Nonomuraea africana: one gene and its partner. The protein of the gene in region 1 interacts with the protein of each later gene in a pairwise test. Links are inferred from orthologs where the notes say so. Each region holds a gene or a part of one and is shown in the gene's direction. Other genes may lie near its edges. The genes, in order: nth and aceE.

Evidence for each region.
Region 2: the proteins of nth (region 1) and aceE interact in binary tests that used the Escherichia coli proteins (3 or more experiments, as listed by UniProt). The link is inferred for Nonomuraea africana from one-to-one orthologs.

Annotation. Positions count from the first base shown.
Region 1 is NZ_JADBEF010000001.1:7,860,399-7,869,744, forward strand. What follows is about bases 5,057-7,860. They hold nth (endonuclease III), read left to right. Parts: upstream 5,057-6,012; coding sequence 6,013-6,708; downstream 6,709-7,860. Other genes in these bases: H4W81_RS37500 (MBL fold metallo-hydrolase), read left to right, coding at 5,057-5,157; H4W81_RS37505 (Crp/Fnr family transcriptional regulator), read right to left, coding at 5,139-5,819; H4W81_RS37515 (NUDIX hydrolase), read left to right, coding at 6,763-7,410; H4W81_RS37520 (HEAT repeat domain-containing protein), read right to left, coding at 7,372-7,860. Outside these bases: H4W81_RS37470 (WhiB family transcriptional regulator), read left to right, coding at 160-456; ATPase BagB, read right to left, coding at 507-1,640; ATPase BagA, read right to left, coding at 1,637-2,641; H4W81_RS37485 (Sp36 family protein), read left to right, coding at 2,938-3,093; H4W81_RS37490 (RidA family protein), read left to right, coding at 3,090-3,545; H4W81_RS37495 (NUDIX hydrolase), read left to right, coding at 3,572-4,372; more of H4W81_RS37500, read left to right, coding at 4,369-5,056; more of H4W81_RS37520, read right to left, coding at 7,861-7,887; H4W81_RS37525 (MarP family serine protease), read left to right, coding at 7,967-9,160; H4W81_RS37530 (DUF309 domain-containing protein), read right to left, coding at 9,161-9,346. UniProt on the Escherichia coli protein: DNA repair enzyme that has both DNA N-glycosylase activity and AP-lyase activity. The DNA N-glycosylase activity releases various damaged pyrimidines from DNA by cleaving the N-glycosidic bond, leaving an AP (apurinic/apyrimidinic) site.
Region 2 is NZ_JADBEF010000001.1:957,096-966,926, forward strand. What follows is about bases 3,839-7,127. They hold aceE (pyruvate dehydrogenase (acetyl-transferring), homodimeric type), read left to right. Parts: upstream 3,839-4,179; coding sequence 4,180-6,927; downstream 6,928-7,127. In the rest of the region: H4W81_RS04290 (SEC-C metal-binding domain-containing protein), read left to right, coding at 1-511; H4W81_RS04300 (ROK family protein), read right to left, coding at 866-1,798; H4W81_RS04305 (hypothetical protein), read right to left, coding at 1,852-2,166; H4W81_RS04310 (peroxiredoxin), read right to left, coding at 2,179-2,616; H4W81_RS04315 (DUF3052 domain-containing protein), read right to left, coding at 2,665-3,093; H4W81_RS04320 (YjbQ family protein), read right to left, coding at 3,195-3,602; H4W81_RS04325 (DUF1918 domain-containing protein), read right to left, coding at 3,612-3,794; H4W81_RS04335 (alpha/beta hydrolase), read left to right, coding at 7,183-8,709; H4W81_RS04340 (hypothetical protein), read right to left, coding at 8,764-9,225; H4W81_RS04345 (hypothetical protein), read left to right, coding at 9,436-9,621; H4W81_RS04350 (D-2-hydroxyacid dehydrogenase), read left to right, coding at 9,648-9,831. UniProt on the Escherichia coli protein: Component of the pyruvate dehydrogenase (PDH) complex, that catalyzes the overall conversion of pyruvate to acetyl-CoA and CO(2).

The DNA of each region.
Region 1 (9,346 bases):
CGGTCAAGTATCTCGCGAGAAATTGGTCCTGCCGGGTCTGTCGGCCCGAAGGTCTGGTTGCGTACGTTCTCCACTGCGGCAACTGAATACGGAGGCTCGGCGCCCGCGCCCGTCGGCCCCAAATGACGACTGACCACCTAAGGGGAGTGGGGTCGAAACATGTGGATCACGGATTGGACCTCCCGTGCCGCCTGTCGGGGTGCGGATCCGGACGCGCTGTTCGTCCAGGGAGCCGCTCAGAACAGGGCGAAGCTGATCTGCCGAGGATGCCCGGTCCGTACCGAGTGCCTCGCCGATGCGCTCGACAACCGCATCGAGTTCGGGGTGTGGGGCGGTATGACGGAGCGGGAACGGCGAGCGCTGCTGCGGCGGCGGCCCGATGTGGACTCATGGCGTGAGCTGCTGGAGTCCGCGAAGGAAGAGTACGAGCGGACTAACGAGCTGATCGCCGGCTGAACGTCGCGACGGCACGGCCGGCGGAACCTCGCCGGCCGTGCCGTCGTGTCTCATGCCCTGGCCAGGGCCAGCAGGTCGCCGATCTCGCGGAGCCCAGCGAGGTCGTGGACGTCCTCCGACATGGCCGGGATCTGGGCGACCGGCACCGTGGGGTGGGCCGAGACGAAGTGCTCCTGCTCGCGGTGCTCACGGGCGGCGAGCTGCATCCGTCCGGCGTGCAGCCGCAACACGGCGGCGGTCAGCTCGTGCTCGCCCTTCGACTCCAGGTCCTCCGCTGCGGCCGCGCTGCGCGCCGCTGAAAGCCCTGCTGCGGGCGAGAGATGCACGCGGTTGACCACGAGCCCGGCCAGCGGCATGCGCTCCTCAGCGAGCCTCTCGACGAAGTACGAGGCCTCGCGCATCGCGTCGCGCTCGGGCGCGGCGACGACCACGAAGGCCGTGCCGGGCGCCTGCAGCAGCTTGTAGGTCATCTCGGCGCGCTGCCTGAAACCGCCGAAGACCGCGTCGAGCGCGGAGACGAAGGTCTGCAGGTCCTTGATCACCTGCGCGCCCAGCAGCTTGGTCATCGCGCCCGCGACGAGCCCGAAGCCGGCGTTGAGCAGCTTGAAGGCGCTGCGCCCTCCGGCCTTGGCCGGCGCCATCAGCAATCTGATGAAGCGCCCGTCGAGGAAGCGGCCGAGGCGCTCGGGGGCGTCGAGGAAGTCGAGTGCCGAGCGCGAGGGCGGCGTGTCGACGATGATCAGGTCCCACTCGTCCGAGCGGCGCAGCTGGCCGAGCTTCTCCATCGCCATGTACTCCTGCGTGCCGGCGAAGCTGGAGCTGAGCGACTGGTAGAAGGGGTTGGTCAGGATCTGGCGGGCCCGCTCCGGATCGGCGTGCGCCTCGATGATCTCGTCGAAGGTCCGCTTCATGTCGAGCATCATCGCGAACAGCTGGCCCTCGCCCGAGGAGTGGACCAGGCGTGGGGTGTTGTCCAGCTCGGTCAGGCCCATCGACTGGGCCAGCCGGCGGGCGGGGTCGACGGTCAGCACGACCGCGCTGCGTCCCCGCTCGGCCGCGCGCAGCCCCAGCGCCGCGGCGGTCGTGGTCTTGCCCACGCCGCCGGAGCCGCAGCACACGACGATGCGGGTGCCCCTGTCGTCGAGGATCGCGTCGACGTCGAGCACGGGCGGGACCCTGGTCATGCCGCTCCCTTGGTGCAGATGGCCTCGGCCAGCTCGTACAGCCCCGCCAGGTCCACGCCGTCGGCCAGCAACGGCAGCTCGTAGCACGGGACCGCCGCCGCCATCAGCGAGGCGCGCTCGGTCTTCTCCAGTTCGGTACGGCGGGCGTGCTCCACGACCTCCGCTGCCAGGGCGTCCGCCACGGCAGAGGCGTCGCCGGCGCCGTCCGCGAGGCCTGCCGCCTTGAGCCCGAGCGCGATCTCGCCCGCGTCGAATCGTCCTTTGACAGCGGAGTCAAGTGTCGCCTGCGGAAGCAGTGATTCACGGACCATGTTGATGAAGATTCCACCCGCGGGAAGACCTGCCGAGCGCAATTCGGTAATGCCGTCGAGAGTTTCCTGAACCGGCATCTCCTCTAGAACCGTCACGAAGTGGACAGCCGTCTCGGGAGACTTCACCACTCCGCTCACGAGATCCGAGTGGTTCTTGATGGGCCCCACGCGCGCCAGGCCGGCCACCTCCTGCGTCACGTTGAGGAAGCGGGTGACGCGGCCGGTGGGCGGGGCGTCGAGCACGACGGCGTCGTAGACGCGCTTGCCGTTCTTGCCGCGCCGCCGTACCGCCTCGGTCGTCTTGCCGGTGACCAGCACGTCGCGGAAGCCGGGCGCCACGGTGGTGGCGAAGTCGACGATGCCCATCTTGGCCAGCGTGCGGCCCGCCCTGCGCATGCCGTAGAACATCTCGAGGTACTCGAGCATGGCCTCTTCGGGGTCGATGGCCAGCGCGTAGACGTCGCCCCCGCCGGGGGCGACAGCGATCTTGCGCTCCTCGTACGGCAGCGGCGGCAGGTCGAAGATCTGGGCGATGCCCTGCCTGCCCTCCACCTCGACGAGGAGGACCTTGCGACCGCCCGAGGCCAGCGCGAGGGCGAGCGAGGCGGCCACCGTCGTCTTGCCCGTGCCGCCCTTACCGGTCACGACGTGCAGCCGCACGCCGTCCCAATCGGTGTCCCTTGCCGTCACATCTGCCAGGCTACCGAACGGTTACTTGTGTCCCTCTTTGAGATTGCTCACAACCCCGCCCCCACCGGGGGATGGCGAGCTCCACCCGCGTGCGCGAACGTGCGGGTGGGATGGGGGCAGGCGTTCTTGGGTTCTTAGGGACGTGGGTCCATTCCTCGAAGACCTCGCCATCTCCCGCGTGCGGGGGCGTGCCGGGTGGATGGTGCGGGCTGGGGTTCTTGGGTTTTTCCGGGGGCGGCGGCGCGTGGCCGGTGTGCGTGGGCGGTGGTCGTGGGTGGGTCACTACGCTGGCCCTCATGAAGAAATGGGAGTACCTCACCGCCCCGGTGCTGATCCACAACACCAAGATGATTCTCGACAACTTCGGCGCCGACGGCTGGGAACTGGTCCAGATCGTGCAGGGTCCCGACGGCCAGGGCCTGGTCGCCTACTTCAAGAGGGAGAAGGCATGACCCCCGAGGAGAAGCTGGCCGAGCTCGGCCTGACGCTGCCCGAGGTCGTGGCCCCGCTGGCGGCCTACGTCCCGGCCGTGCGCAGCGGCGACTACGTCTACACCTCGGGCCAGGTCCCGATGGTCGACGGCAAGCTGCCCCAGACCGGCAAGGTCGGCGCGGAGGTGAGCCTCGAGGAGGCTCGCGAGCTGGCGAAGATCTGCGCGCTCAACGCCCTGGCCGCGGTCAAGTCGCAGATCGGCGACCTGTCGAAGATCAAGAGGATCGTCAAGGTCGTCGTCTTCGTGGCGAGCACGCCCGACTTCACCGCCCAGCCCCAGGTCGGCAACGGCGCCAGCGAGTTGCTGCGAGACGTCCTCGGCGACCTCGGCGTGCACGCCCGCAGCGCGGTGGGCGTCACCGTGCTTCCGCTGGACGCCCCAGTGGAAGTGGAGCTGATCGCGGAGGTATAACCGAGTGATGTTCTGGAGGAGGTCATGTGGACAACGGCATCCCGCTGCCCGGTGAGTTCGGCGAGCGAGCACGAGACATCCTGGCCGGACGGGTCCAGCCGGTCCCCCCGAGGGACGCCGCCACGGTGGTGATCCTGCGTGACAGCCCTCGCGGTCCGCAGGTCTACCTCCTCAGACGCAAGGCGAGCATGGCCTTCGCCGCCGGCGCGTACGTCTTCCCCGGCGGCTCGGTCGACCCGCGCGACACCGACCACGCGGTCGCGTGGGCCGGGCCCTCGCCGAAGGAGTGGGGCGAGGTGTTCAACGCCGACGAGAAGACCGCCAGGGGCCTGGTGTGCGCCGCTGTACGGGAGACCTTCGAGGAGTCGGGGGTGCTCCTTGCGGGTCAGGGAGAGGACACGGTCGTCGCCGACACCACCGGCGACGACTGGGAGGCCGACAGGGTCGCGCTGATCGACAGGAGCCTGGCCTTCGCCGACTTCCTCGGCAAGCGCGGCCTGGTGCTCCGCTCCGACCTGCTCAAGCCGTGGGCGCACTGGATCACGCCGGAGATCGAGGTCAAGAGGTTCGACACCAGGTTCTTCGTCGCGGTGCTCCCCGAGGGGCAGCGCACCCGCGACGTGGGCGGGGAGGCGGACAAGGTGGTGTGGCGGCGTCCGGCCGAGGCCCTGGGCGGGGAGTTCTTCCTGATGCCGCCGACCCACCGCACGCTCACCGAGCTCTCGGCCTTCGGGAGCGTCGAGGAGGTCATGGCGGCGGAGCGGGAGATCGTCCGCATCATGCCCCGAGCGGTGGAGATCGACGGCGAGATGCGGCTGATGGCATGAGCGGTCTGTACCTCCCGCTGGCGGGCCCCGACGGCATCCGCACCGACCACGCGGAGAACCTGCTGGCGCCCAACCCTTCGGAGATGACCCTGGAGGGGACCAACACCTGGGTGATCGGCACGGACGAGGTGGTCGTCGTCGATCCCGGCCCCGATGACGAAGCGCATCTCCAGCGGATCGTCCGGCACCTGGGTCGGCGCAGGGTCGTCCAGATCCTGCTGACGCACGGCCACCACGACCACAGCGGCGGCGCAGGACGCCTCGCCGAGCTGGTCGGCGCGCCCGTGCGGGCGCTCGACCCGCGGCACCGGCTGGGTGACGAGGGGCTGTCCGACGGCGACGTGATCGAGGTCGGCGGCCTGGAACTGAGGGTGTACGGCACGCCGGGGCACTCGTTCGACTCGCTGTGCTTCTGGCTGCCCGCGGATCTCGCCATGCTGACCGGCGACACCGTGCTGGGCAGGGGCACGACGGTGATCGCCCACGACGGGAACCTGGCCGACTACCTGCGCACGCTCGACCGGCTGCGCGCCGCGGCCGAGGAGCTGGGAGCCGAGACGCTGCTGCCGGGACACGGGCCCGCGCTCGCCGACCCGCTGCACGCGCTCGACGGCTACATCGCCCACCGGCGCGAGCGCCTCGACCAGATCAGGGCGGCGAGGGCATCAGGCGCCACGACGCCGCGCGAGATCGTGGAGATCGTCTACGCGGACGTCGACAGGGCACTGTGGTTCGCCGCCGAGATGTCCGTGCGCGCCCAGCTCGACTACCTGGACCGGTTGTAGAGCCGTTCCATGTCGAGGATGACCACGGCCTTGGCCTCGATGCGCAGCCAGCCGCGCTGAGCGAAGTCGGCCAGCGCCTTGTTGACCGTCTCCCTCGAGGCGCCGACCAGCTGCGCCAGCTCCTCCTGGGTGAGGTCGTGGTGGACGCGCAGGCCGTCGTCGGTCTTGGTGCCGAAGCGCTCGGCCAGGTCGAGCAGCGCCTTGGCCACGCGTCCCGGCACATCGGTGAAGACCAGGTCGGCCAGCACGTCGTTGGTGCGGCGCAGCCGCTGCGCCAGCGCGCGCAGCAGGTGGAGCGCCACCTCGGGGCGGCCGGTCAGCCATGGCCGCAGGTCGTCGTGGCCGAGCCCGGCCAGCCTGACATCGGTCAGCGCGGAGGCGGTCGCGGTACGCGGGCGTGGGTCGAACAGTGACAGCTCGCCGAACATCTCGCTCGGCCCGAGCACGCTCAACAGGTTCTCGCGGCCGTCAGGGGCCGTGCGCGACAGCTTGATCTTGCCGTCGAGAACGACGTAGAGCCGGTCACCGGTCTCGTTCTCGCTGAACAGGGTCTGACCCTTGGACAGCTGAACCTCGGTGATGCTCGTGCGCAGCGCGGCGGCGCTCTCGCGGTCGAGCGCGGCGAACAGGGGGGCCTTGCCCAGCACGTCTTCGGTGTTCACTCTGCCTCCTCAGCAGCCATTGTGACCTACCCCACTGCAGAGGTCAGGAGTGACCCATGCGAAAAGGCTCAAGGGGACGCCACCTGCTGGTCGCCACGAAGTTCCCTGGACGGAGTTTACGGACTGAACGCGACAAAGCGTTACTCAACGGATCGCTTCCCCCGCACGTAGCCGCTGGCCATACGCTTGCGGGATGGAGACCCGGCTGGCGCTGGTACGGCGGGCGCGACGGATGAACAGGATCCTCGCCGAGACCTACCCCGACGCGCACTGTGAGCTCGACTTCACCAACCCCCTCGAGCTGCTGGTTGCCACGATCCTGTCGGCGCAGTGCACGGACAAGCGCGTCAACATGGTCACGCCCACGCTGTTCGCGAAGTACCCGACCGTCGACGACTACGCAGGCGCGGACCCGTCCGAGATGGAAGAGATCATCAAGTCCACCGGGTTCTTCAGGGCGAAGACCAACAGCATCATCGGGATGGCCCAGGCGATATCCGCGAAGCACGGCGGCGTCGTGCCCGGCCGCCTCGCCGACCTGGTCGCCCTGCCCGGAGTGGGCCGCAAGACCGCCAACGTGGTGCTCGGCAACGCCTTCGGCGTGCCGGGTCTGACCGTCGACACGCACTTCCAGCGGCTGGTGCGGCGCTTCGGCTGGACCGAGGAGGCGGACCCGGTGAAGATCGAGCGGGTGGTGGGGGAGCTGATCCCCAAGCGCGAGTGGACCGTGTTCTCGCACCGGGTGATCTGGCACGGCCGGCGCATCTGCCACGCCCGCAGGCCGGCCTGCGGGGTGTGCCCCCTGGCGGCGCTCTGCCCCTCGTACGGCACCGGCCCCACCGAGACGGGTCAGGCGGCCAAGCTCGTCAGGTCGGGTCCCTTCTCGTAGCTGACAGGACCGGGCGAGGGAAGCCCGGAAAGGCGTGATGTGTTGGAGTCAGACGTGACCGACGTCCCCGCATGGCTGGACAGGCTGGCCGCCCGAGCCGTCCACACCCCCGTCCCCCAAGGGCTGCGCCCGCCCGCTCGTGGCGGGCGGCCCGCCGCGGTGCTGATGCTCTTCGGCGAGGGCCCCGACGGCCCCGACCTGCTCCTCATCCAGCGCAGCTCGCGCGGTCGCAGGCACGCGGGCCAGCCCGCCTTTCCCGGCGGCGGCGTCGATCCCGAGGACGGCGGGCCCGTGGGCGCGGCGCTGCGGGAGGCCGCCGAGGAGACGGGAATCGATCCCGCGGGGGTCAAGGTGCTCTGCACCCTCCCCGAGCTGTTCGTCTGGCGCAGCGACAACCGGGTCACCCCTGTCATCGGCTGGTGGCACACGCCCTCCGCGCACTACGCCGCGGCTCCCGACGAGGTCGAGTCCGTGGAGCGGGTCCCGATCGCCGAGCTGGTCGATCCGGCCAACCGGATCATCCTGCGCACCCCGACGGGGCACCAGGCTCCCGCCTTCAAGGTGCGCGGGCTGCTGGTGTGGGGGTTCACCGCGATGGTGCTCGACGCGGTGCTGCGCGAAGGCGGCCTGGAGCGGCCGTGGGACACCGGCAGGGTGGAGGACCTACCCCCCGACGTCCTCGACCTGGCTGCCCGTGGCTAGCGCCAGCCCGAGCGTCGCCCAGTCGGCCACGTCGTCGTCGCTGTCACGCATGAGCGCGCGCAGCGCGGCGAGCCCGGTCGGATCGGGCGGCCGGCCGCACACGTTCGGCAGCGCGTAGGCGGCGCCGTACCTCACCCTGGCATCCGGGTGGCCCGACAGTTCGATCACCGAGGGCAGGGAGCGCGGGTCGCCGAGGTGGCCGAAGGCGATCAGCACGGAGAAGAGCACCATGGGGTCGTCCTCGCTGGCGGCCAGGAAGCGCAGCACGGGCAGCGCCCTGTCCTTGAAGGTGGCCAGCTGGCCCATGATGTCGATGCCCAGCAGGCGTTCGGCGACCTGCTGCCCCGCGCACAGCCGCCTGGCCTCCGTGAAGGTCTCCAGATCGCCCCGTTCCTGTAGCGTGGAGATCACATGCCAGCGAACGGGGCCGCCGGGATCGGTGTCGCCAAGTGCTGCCTCGATGAGATCGCGCATCATTTAGAGGGTATTTCCGCCGCCGGGGCCGTCGTAGCCGAAGACGTGCACGCTTGACCGTCCCGGTGGATACCTTTGAAGCGTGCGCGGTGATCTGCTCGACCTCATTCTGATCGGCCTCGTGATCGCCTTCGGCATCTCGGGTTACCGCCAGGGCTTCGTCATCGGCGCCTTCAGCTTCGTGGGGTTCATCGGCGGGGCCCTGCTCGGCATCTTCATCGCGCCGCCGATCTCCAAGGCCGTGGTCGAGGGGGAGACCGAACAGGCGCTGCTCGCGATCGTCATCGTCTTCCTGACCGCGACCGTCGGCCAGTTCGCCTCCTCCACCATCGGGGCGGTGGTCCGCAGCCACGTCACCTGGGAGCCCGCCAGGGTCGCCGACGCCGTGGGCGGCACGTTCGCCAGCGCGCTGTCGGTGCTGGTCATCGCCTGGCTCATCGGGTCGCTGATCGTCTCCACGTCCTTCACCGTGCTCAGCACCCAGGTAAAAGACTCCCTGCTGCTCAACACCGTCGACCAGGCGCTGCCCGAGGCCGTGCGCAACTGGCGGCCGCCGTTCAAGGACTTCATCGACAGGTCCGAATTCCCTCCCGTCTTCGACGCCATCGCCAACGGGCCCTTCGTCGAGGTGGACCCGCCGGCGCCGCGCAGCCAGCTGCAGGGTCCCAAGCTGCAGCGGGCCCAGCGGGCCATCGTCAAGGTCCAGGGCACCGCGCCGAGCTGCAGCAAGCGCATCGAGGGCACCGGCTTCGTCTACGCTCCCGACCGCATCATGACCAACGCGCACGTGGTCGCCGGCGTCACCAGAGACCTGCGCGTCACCACGCACGACAACAGGTCGCTCGAGGCCGAGGTCGTGGTCTACAACCCCAAGCGCGACATCGCCATCCTCCACGTGCCCAACCTGGGCGTCCAGCACCTGGTCTTCGACAGCACCGCGGAGAAGGGCGACAACGCGATCATCGCGGGCTTCCCCAAGGGCCAGGGCTTCACCGCCGAGGGCGCCCGCATCCGCGTCAAGCAGATGGCCAAGGGGCCCGACATCTACCGCAGCAGCGAGGTCGAGCGCGAGGTCTACGCGATCCGCGGCAAGGTCCTGCCCGGCAACTCCGGCGGCCCGCTGCTGACCGTCGAGGGCAAGGTGTTCGGCGTCATCTTCGCCGCGGCCACCAACCAGGCCGAGACCGGCTACGTGCTGACGGCGGGCGAGGTCAGGCCCGACGCGGTCAAGGGCCAGAACGACACGACGCCCGCCGACACCATGGAGTGCGACTAGCTACAGCGCGGCGGCGACGGCGTCGATCGCCGCCTCGGGGTCGCTGTCCTCCCGCAGCGCCAGCGCCACCCCCGCCACCTCCTCGTACGGCCTGCCGTACCGCTGGATCCGCGCGGCGCCACGGGCCAGCAGCGTGAGCGCGCCCCGCCCGTTGCCGCGCTGCAGGTGGGTGAGGCCCACGCAGAT
Region 2 (9,831 bases), 6.9 Mb from region 1 along the record:
GATCGACCTGGCGGAGGTCGACACGTTTGCCAAGCGGACGGGACGCGACCCCAAACGTCGAAGTACACGGCTGGCCTACCTGTCCACGCTGCCGGACAAGGACGCGATCTCCTGGCCACCGGAGCGCAACACGCCCTGCTGGTGCACCTCTCAGCGCAAGTACAAGAAATGCTGTGGCCGGCCCGGATTCCGCGACCAGCCGGTGCCCGACCGAGGGCGGGCCATCCTGCGTGTCGATGGACCACAGCCGCTCCGGGTGCAGGTGCCCTCCAGGATTCGGCTTGACCGGCTCCACGCGGTGATCGACGCCGACGCCGGCGCGGGCGGCCACTACAGCTTCTCGGTCCAGGACGGCGAAATCGACGCCGACCAGGCTCCGGACGCGACCCTTTCACAGCTCGCCAACGAGCCCGGCCAGTCGTTCGGCTATCACAACGGCCGCGATCACAGGGTGACGGTGGAGGAGATCGTCCCGGTGGACCCGGCGGACAACCAGCCCCGGGTGATCTAGCGACACGCTGTCTTGATGGGTGACTCTCATCGTGCACGGCCCTCGACGAGCTGGAGCCGTCTACGACGGTCCCATCCGTCGGCTGCATCCCGAATCAGGACCCAGGCCGACTTGGCTCAACCGCAAGAGGGCCTGGCCTGGGCGACAGAGCGGGCGCCGGCCGAGGCAGACCGCAAGATCGTCAACGCGATGGGACGCCATGATCGCTAAGCCCTAATGGCACGAAGCCCGGCAGCAAGATCGCTACCGGGCTTCTTTGCGCTGGTGGGCGGTACTGGGTTCGAACCAGTGACCCCTCGCTTGTAAGGCGAGTGCTCTACCGCTGAGCTAACCGCCCCTGATCGGCACTACACCTTACGACACCGCGGGCGCCGATCGCACATCCATTGTCCACTCTGCCCCCGCCGCCGGCCGTCCCGCCGCGTTCCAGCCCAGCAGGGCCGCGCCCAGCATGCCCGCGTTCACCCCCAGTGCCGCCGGCACCAGCGGCGGGGCCTCTCTGAAGGCCAGCCGCTTCACCAGCCGGGTCCGCACCGGGTCGAACAGCGCTGGGCCCGCCTCGGCCAAGCCGCCGCCGAGGACGATGACCGAGGGGTCGAGCAGCAGCGTGTACGTGGCCAGCGCCAGCGACAGCGCCTCGACGGCCTCGTCCCACACCTCGATGGCCATGGGGTCGTCGGAGGCCACGACCTCCTCGGCCTTCACCCCCTCGAGGCCCGCGCGCTCGCTGTAGCGGCGGCCGACCGAGGCGGCCGAGGCGTAGGTCTCCAGGCAGCCGAGTTGCCCGCAGGCGCAGGGCTCCCCGTCGGGGAAGACGGGGATGTGGCCGATCTCGCCGCCCCAGCCCTCGGCCCCGCCGTACGGCCGGCCGGACAGGATCATGGCGCCCGCGATGCCGGTGCCGATGGGCAGGAACAGGAAGTCGGAGATGCCGCGTCCCGCGCCGAGCACGCTCTCGGCGAGGCCGCCGGTGCGGACGTCGTGGCCGAGCATGACGGGGACGTCCATGTCCACGAAGGCGCGGGCGGGCACGTCGCGCCAGCCGATGTTGGCGGAGTAGATCGCGCTGTCGGCCGTCACCAGGCCGGGTACGGCCAGGCCGACCCCCGCGGGCGGGCCGTCTCCCCTGGCGGCCAGGTCGGAGACGAACTCCCTGACCGCCGCCACCGCCTCGTCGCCGCGCAGCGTGGGACGCCGGTCGGTCACCAGCACCTGGCCGGTCTCGCTGACGAGGCCGCCCTTCATGGACGTGCCACCGACATCGAGCGCGACAACGTAGGAACTCATAGCGGTCATCCTGAGGGGCGGTGGCAGGTCAACGGCTATGAACGATAGCGCACCTAATGTCGAGAAAGACCCAGCACTCTGTTGAGCGCCGCCTCGACCTCGTCGGCCAGGCCGGGCGGCGGCGCCGAGCCCGTGGGCGCCGACAGTCGGGCGAGCCGTACGGCACCGCAGGACCGGCACTCGACCTCGCCGAGCCGGCAGATGAGCGACGAGGAGCCGCAGGACTCGCACACGTCGAGTTCGAGGTCGTGCGACAGCTGGCAGTCCGGGCAGATGAGCACCTGGACCTCGCCGCGTACCCCGCGCCGCCACGGCGAGGCACCGCGGACCGGGTCGGTCTGCCGGGCCCCGCACTGGTAGCAGGGCATGGTTTCCCTCCGTTAGGACAGAGCCTTGAGATAGTCGGCGACGTCACGCGCCGAGGAGATCGGGTTGACGACCGACCACCTGATCACGCCCTCGCCGTCGATGAGGAAGGTCCCGCGCTTGGCGAGCCCTTTCTTCTCATCGAACACACCGTACGCCTGAGCGACCTGTCCGTGGGGCCAGAAATCGGAGAGCAGGGGGAACTCGTACCCCTCCTGCTCCGCCCATGCCCGCTGGGCGAACATGGAGTCGACGGACACGCCGAGCACCCTGACGTCGGCGGGCAGGTGCGGAATGAGCTCGTCGCGCACCTGGCCGAGCTCGCCGCGGCACACGCCGCTGAAGGCGACCGGGTAGAAGATCAGCAGGACGCGGCTGCCGCGCAGGCCGGAGAGCCTGACCGGCGTGCCGTGCTGGTCGGGCAGTTCGAAGTCGGGAGCCATGCGATTCATCCTGCCGTACGACCCCCTCGGGGCCGCACGGCAGGCGTCAACGTCTGACTAGCGCCGGCCCTTGGGCGCCACAAGCCTGGTCCCCGACCAATCGGGTGCGGCGGAGATGCTGCTGGTCTGGGAGAGGCCCGCCGTGGTGGCGTCCTCCCCGATGTCGCTCGGCTCCACGTGGCCGTCTCTGCCTGCCTTGGGAGTCAGGAGCCAGATCTGGCCCGCGTCGGCCAGAGATCGCATGGCGTCACTCAGAGCGTCGAAGAGGTCCCCGTCGCCGTCGCGCCACCACAGCAGCACCACGTCGGCGACTTCGTCGGTGTCCTCGTCGAGTAGCTCGGTGCCGGTCAGGTTCTCGATGGACTCGCGAAGCTCTTCGTCGCAGTCCTCGTCCCAACCGATCTCCTGCACCACCTGACCCGGCTTGAGGCCGAGTCGTTCGGCCAGGCCGCGCTCGCCCTGCGCCTGACCCGCGGTCGCGCTCACTTGTATCCCTCCTGATATGCGGTCATCGCTTCGGGACAGTCCACACGCTGTGACCCTCAGTCGTCAACGGTCGCCACGAGGACGGCCGTACTCTAGACGGATTAATCAGACAAAAACGACAGGCGAACCTGGCGTTCACTGTTGTCGACGTTGAGGTCGACGACGGCGATCGACTGCCAGGTGCCCAGGGCCAGCCGTCCGCCCAGGACGGGCACCGTGGCGTAGGGCGGGATGAGCGCCGGCATGACGTGGGATCTGCCGTGCCCCCGCGAACCGTGGGCGTGTCGCCATCGATCGTCGCCGGGCAGGAGATCACCCAGCGCCGACAGCAGGTCGTCGTCGCTGCCGGCGCCGAGTTCGATGATCGCCACCCCCGCCGTGGCATGGGGCACGAAGACGTGCAGCAGCCCGTCGCCGCCCGCCGTGCCGGCGAAGGCCTCGCATTCACCGGTGATGTCGTGCACCGTCTCGCGCGACCCGGTGGTCAGCGAGATGATCTGGGATTTCACATGGAAATCCTACTTGGGCTCGACCACCGCGTCCGGGCCGGGGAAGACCAGGCCGGTGTGGCCGTCGTCGAACCTGACCATGTAGGGAGGCCCGCCGTCCGCGCCGCGGACCTCGATGATCTCTCCGATCCGGTCCCTCTCGCCCACGGTGCTCCCGTGGACGTGGAGCCGGTCTCCAACCGTCGCGTTCATACCTCCACCTTCGTACGGCGGGCGCGATTGGAAAAGCCCCTGTTCTCACTAGAGAGCAAGAGCGAATGATGACCAAAACGTTACCCGTCGGCAGACCCCTTCTCCTGTGGCGCTACGCTGGCGCGCGGCCACTCGCGGCGGACCGATCGGGGCGCCGAGTGCCTGCCAGAAATTTCGTAGCTTTTCCGGGGTTGTTAAATCCGCACCTGGATGTAACCTTTGGTGGCGATTCGTCCTACCATCGGTGGTCTAGGCCACCACTTATGGCCCTGCCAGCAGGGACGTTCTGGTTACCGGTCAGTAGAGATGCACTTTCCGGAGTTAGCGACCAGGATGGAAGGCGACCCAGACCAGACATCAGTCGATCCTCGGAAGGCGAGACCCAGTGGCTTCCGGACGCCAGCGTTTCTCGATCATCAGCGACGGCCTACCCAGCCAGCTGCCTGATGTCGACCCCAGCGAGACCAACGAGTGGCTCGAGTCCCTCGACAACGTCATCAAGACCGAGGGCCGCACCCGCGCCCGCTACTTGATGCTTCGCCTGCTGGAGCGGGCCCGCGAGCACCAGGTCGGCGTGCCTGGCCTGCGCAGCACCGACTACATCAACACCATCCCGCCGGAGCGCGAGCCCTGGTTCCCCGGCGACGAGCACGTCGAGCGCCGTATCAGGGCCTACATCAGGTGGAACGCCGCGGTGATGGTCTCGCGCGCGAACGCGCGCACCAACGTCGGCGGCCACATCGCCACCTACGCCTCCGCCGCCTCGCTGTACGAGGTGGGCTTCAACCACTTCTTCCGCGGCAAGGACCACGGCGAGTCCGGCGACCAGGTCTTCTTCCAGGGGCACGCCGCGCCGGGCATCTACGCCCGCGCCTTCCTCGAGGGTCGCCTCAACGAGGCCCAGCTCGACGCCTTCCGCCAGGAGCTGTCGCACGGCTTCCACGGCCTGCCCTCCTACCCGCACCCGCGGCTCATGCCCGACTTCTGGGAGTTCCCGACCGTGTCGATGGGCCTGGGCCCGATCGGCGCGATCTACCAGGCGCGGTTCAACCGCTACCTGCTCAACCGCAAGATCAAGGACACCTCCAGGAGCCACGTCTGGGCCTTCCTCGGCGACGGCGAGATGGACGAGCCCGAGTCGATCGGTGCGATCGGCCTGGCCGCCCGTGAGGAGCTCGACAACCTCACCTTCGTCATCAACTGCAACCTGCAGCGGCTCGACGGCCCGGTCCGGGGCAACGGCAAGATCATCCAGGAGCTCGAGTCGTACTTCCGCGGCGCGGGCTGGAACGTCATCAAGGTCGTCTGGGGCCGCGACTGGGACCCGCTGCTGGCGGCCGACGTCGACGGCGTGCTGGTCAACCAGATGAACACCACGCCCGACGGCCAGTTCCAGACCTACTCGGTCGAGTCGGGCGCCTACATCCGCGACAACTTCTTCGGCGGCGACCCGCGCCTGCGCAAGATGGTCGAGCACCTGACCGACGACGACATCCGCAAGCTGTCGCGCGGCGGCCACGACTACCGCAAGGTCTACGCGGCCTTCAAGGCGGCCCGTGAGCACGTCGGCCAGCCGACGGTCATCCTCGCCCAGACCATCAAGGGCTGGACCCTGGGCAAGGACTTCGAGGCGCGCAACGCCACGCACCAGATGAAGAAGATGACCAAGGCCGAGCTGAAGGAGTTCCGCGACCGGCTCTACCTGCCGATCCCCGACTCCGCGCTCGAGGGTGACCTGCCGCCCTACTTCCACCCGGGCGAGAACGACGAAGAGATCGCCTACATGAAGGAGCGCCGCGCGGCGCTGGGCGGCGTGCTGCCGAGGCGCGTGGTCCGCGCCAAGTCGCTCAAGCTGCCCGGCGACGACGTCTACAAGCAGTTCGCCAAGGGCTCGGGCAAGCAGCAGGTGGCCACAACCATGGCCTTCGTCCGGCTGCTCAAGGACCTCATGCGCGACAAGGAGATCGGCAAGAGGTTCGTGCCGATCATCCCCGACGAGGCCCGCACCTTCGGTCTCGACGCGATGTTCCCCACCGCGAAGATCTACAGCCCGCACGGCCAGACCTACGAGGCCGTCGACAGGGACCTGCTGCTGTCGTACAAGGAGTCGACCGAGGGTCAGATCCTGCACGAGGGCATCAACGAGGCCGGCTCCATGGCCTCGATGACCGCGGCCGGCACCTCCTACGCCACGCACGGCGAGGCGATGATCCCGATCTACATCTTCTACTCGATGTTCGGGTGGCAGCGCACCGGCGACCAGATGTGGCAGCTGGGCGACCAGATGGGCAGGGGCTTCCTGCTCGGCGCGACGGCGGGCCGCACCACGCTGAACGGCGAGGGCCTGCAGCACGAGGACGGTCACACCCCGCTGATCGCCTCGACGAACCCGGCCGCCGTCTCCTACGACCCGTCGTGGGCCTTCGAGACCGCCTACATCGTCAAGGACGGCCTGCGGAGGATGTACGGCGAGCAGCCGGAGAACGTCTTCTACTACCTGACCGTCTACAACGAGCCCTACATCCAGCCGGCCGAGCCCGCCGACCTCGACGTGGACGGCCTGCTGAAGGGCCTGTACAAGTTCGCCGACGGACCGCGGACGGACGGCCCGAAGGCGAACATCCTCTCCTCGGGCGTCGCGGGCCCGTGGGCGATGGAGGCCCAGCGCCTGCTGGCCGAGGACTGGGGCGTGTCGGCCACCGTCTGGTCGGCGACCTCCTGGTCGGAGCTGCGCCGCGAGGCGCTGGCCTGCGACGAGCACAATCTGCTCAACCCCGACGCCGAGCAGCGCGTGCCGTACGTCACGCGGGCGCTCAGCGGCGCCGAGGGGCCGTTCGTGGGCGTCAGCGACTACATGAAGGCCGTGCAGGACCAGATCTCGCAGTGGGTCCCCGGCGACTGGAGCTCGCTCGGCACCGACGGGTTCGGCCTGTCCGACACCCGCTCGGCGCTGCGCCGCCACTTCCACGTGGACGCCGCCTCGATCACCCTCGCGGTGCTCACCAGGCTGGTCAAGCGCGGCGAGCTCGACGGTGAGGTGCTGCGCGAGGCGATCGCGCGCTACCACCTGAAGAACGGCGTCACCGAGGCGGGTGGCGCCGAGAGCAACGACACCCAGTCGATGGGCGTCTGACTCTCGCTCCGATGGAGCCCGTGCCGTTCGCGGCACGGGCTCCATTTTTTCTTCGAACTTTTCCTGGCGAGTCGCGTCATGGATCGGCGGGGGCGTTGTCTTGGATGGTGAGGCGGCGTGTTCAGGAGGGGTGCACGCCGCCTCGCCGTCCTCCCCCGGCGCGACCCGCCGGGGAAAGACGGGCGCGGGGCGGCGTGTTCCTCGCCGGGGTTTGTGACAGGATTTTGTTGCTACTCGATATCGGGGGATATTTCCATGCGCCGCACTCTCACCACGGTCACCGTGACGGCAGGGCTGACCATCTCGCTCGCCGCCTGCGGCACCTCCACCGGCTCCGCCGGAGGAGGCACCACGCCCACCGCCTCGCCCACCGCCGCGGCCCAGAAGATCGCCTGGGGCGCCTGCACGGACCTGACCAGGCGCGGCGGTGACGCGCCGGCCACGCCGGCCGCCACCATGCAGTGCGGGAAGCTGGCCGTGCCGCTCGACTACGGCAAACCCGACGGTGAGACGATCGACCTGGCGCTGATCAGGGTCCCCGCCACGGGCCCTGGCGCGCGCATCGGGTCGCTGGTGTTCAACTTCGGCGGCCCCGGCGCCTCGGGCGTCGACACGATGGCGCAGGCGGCCAAGGCCTTCGGCACGCTCGGCGCGCGCTACGACCTGGTGAGCTTCGACCCGCGCGGCGTGCAGCGCAGCCGCGGCGTCACCTGCGGCAGCGGAGCCGAGATGGACGCCTTCACCTCGCTCAACACGCTGCCCGCCAACGCCGAGACCAGGGCCAAGATCGAGACGGCCACCCGGGAGTTCGCCCTGCGGTGCCAGAAGGACTCGGGGGAGGTCCTGCCGTACATCGGCACCGTCAACGCCGCCCAGGACCTCGACAGGATGCGCGTCGCCCTCGGCGACGCCAAGCTCAACTACTTCGGCATGTCGTACGGCACGCAGCTCGGCGCCGTCTACGCCACCAAGTTCCCGAAGAACGTGGGCCGCACCGTCCTCGACGCCCCGCTGGATCCCAGCGTCACCCTGGAGGAGCGGACGATGGCGCAGACCACGGGCTTCCAGCAGGCCTACGAGAGCTTCCTGAAGAACTGCGTGGCCGAGGGTTGCGAGCTCGGGCCCGACACCGAGACGGCCAACAAGAAGATCGACCGCCTCATGGAACGGTCGATCAACGCTCCGCTGCAGGTCGGCGACCGGCTGCTCACCCAGGGCCTGGCCAGCACCGCGGTGGCCGCGGCGCTCTACTCCAAGCTGAGCTGGCCGTTCCTGGAGAGCGCGCTCGACTCCGCGCTGAAGGGCGACGGCGGCGCGCTGATGTACCTGGCCGACACCTACATCGGGCGCAGGCCCGACGGCACGTACTCCAGCGAGATGACCAGCTTCCCGGCCATCACCTGCGTGGACACCGCCGAGCGGCCCGACGAGGAGGAGCTGATCCGTACCGAGGAGGCGGCGCTGAAGATCTCGCCGCTGTTCGGCAACGCGGGCGCGGGCTCCTTGTGCTCGGTCTGGCCGGTGCCGGGCAGTGACGAGGCCAGGAAGGTGAACGCGACGGGGTCGGGGCCGATCCTGGTGGTGGCGGGCAAGGGCGACCCGGCCACGCCGTACCAGTGGGGGCCGAGGCTGGTCGAGCAGCTCAAGACCGCGACGCTGCTGACGTACGAGGGCGAGGGACACGGCGCGTACCTGTCGGGCAGCCGTTGCGTCGCGGGCGCCGTCAACGCCTACCTGCTGGAGGGCAAGGTGCCCGACTCGGGCGCGACCTGCCCCGCCTGACACCGTGGTGCGCCGGGCCGCCCCGCGGCCCGGAACTCGCGGGAGCCCGCTGGGTCAGCCGCCCTGGGTGTAGATGGTCTTCCAGCGGGAGCACTTGCCAACGGGGCGCTTGGCGGTGCCCCTGCAGACCCGCACCCTGATCTGCAGGACGCCGCCGACGTCCTTGCGGAAGGTGCCGGTTCCGGTGACGCAGTTGTAGACGCCGTGCGTCCTCCAGCGCCCGTTGAGGGAGTTCTGGTAGCGGATGAGCGCCCACGAGCAGCCCTTGCCGTAGGAGTCGTCGAGCTTGCCCGACACGACGAGCCCCGACTGGCCGACGGCGACCTTGCCCCAGGCGGTGGCCCACCCGTCGGTGGAGTGGACGGCGCCCCACTTCCACACGGTCGGGCTCCCCACGGTCGGGTTCCCCACGGTGGTGTTTCCCACGGTCGGGCCGGCGGTGGCGGCGGGCGAGCCGGATAGGGCGAGCGTGGCGGCGGCGGTCAGGCCGATCAGGATGCGGGCTCCGATGCGCACGAGGGTCTCTCCAAGCGGGACGAACGGTTGACGACACACTCAGAGGTATCGCGACGCGCTTGCGTCCGGCTTGGAGTCGGATGTGCGGCCTGGGTGTGAGGGTCGGGTGTCTGGGCGGATGTGCGGGCCGGATGTGCGGGCCGGATGTGCGGGGCCCGATGTGCGGGCCGGTAAATGGCCAGGAAATTGTCGGTCCCGTAGGGAAGAATCATGCTCACTATGGCGATCTCCCCACTTCTTCCTTTCACCCCCGTGCGCTCGCCCTCGGGCGACATCGTGGTGTTCTACACGGGCACCGAGCCGCGCATGACGCCTGAGCAGGCGCTGGCCTTCGCCGACCAGCTCAGGGAGATGGCCGCGCCGTCGGCGGGCCTGGTCACCGCGGCGGCGCTCTGACCGCCCGGCCTCGTCACACTGAAACCATGGATCTGTATGTGCAGCTGGCGCTCACCGCGGCCGAGAAGGACAGGGTCCGCTCGCTCGCGGGCGGGGTTCCCGTGTGGTTCGCCCAGCCGAAGGAGCAGACCGACCGCGACTTCGAGGCGTTCGCGCGCGCGGAGGTCGCGGTCGGCAACTGCCCGCCCGAATGGCTGGAGCGGACGGCTC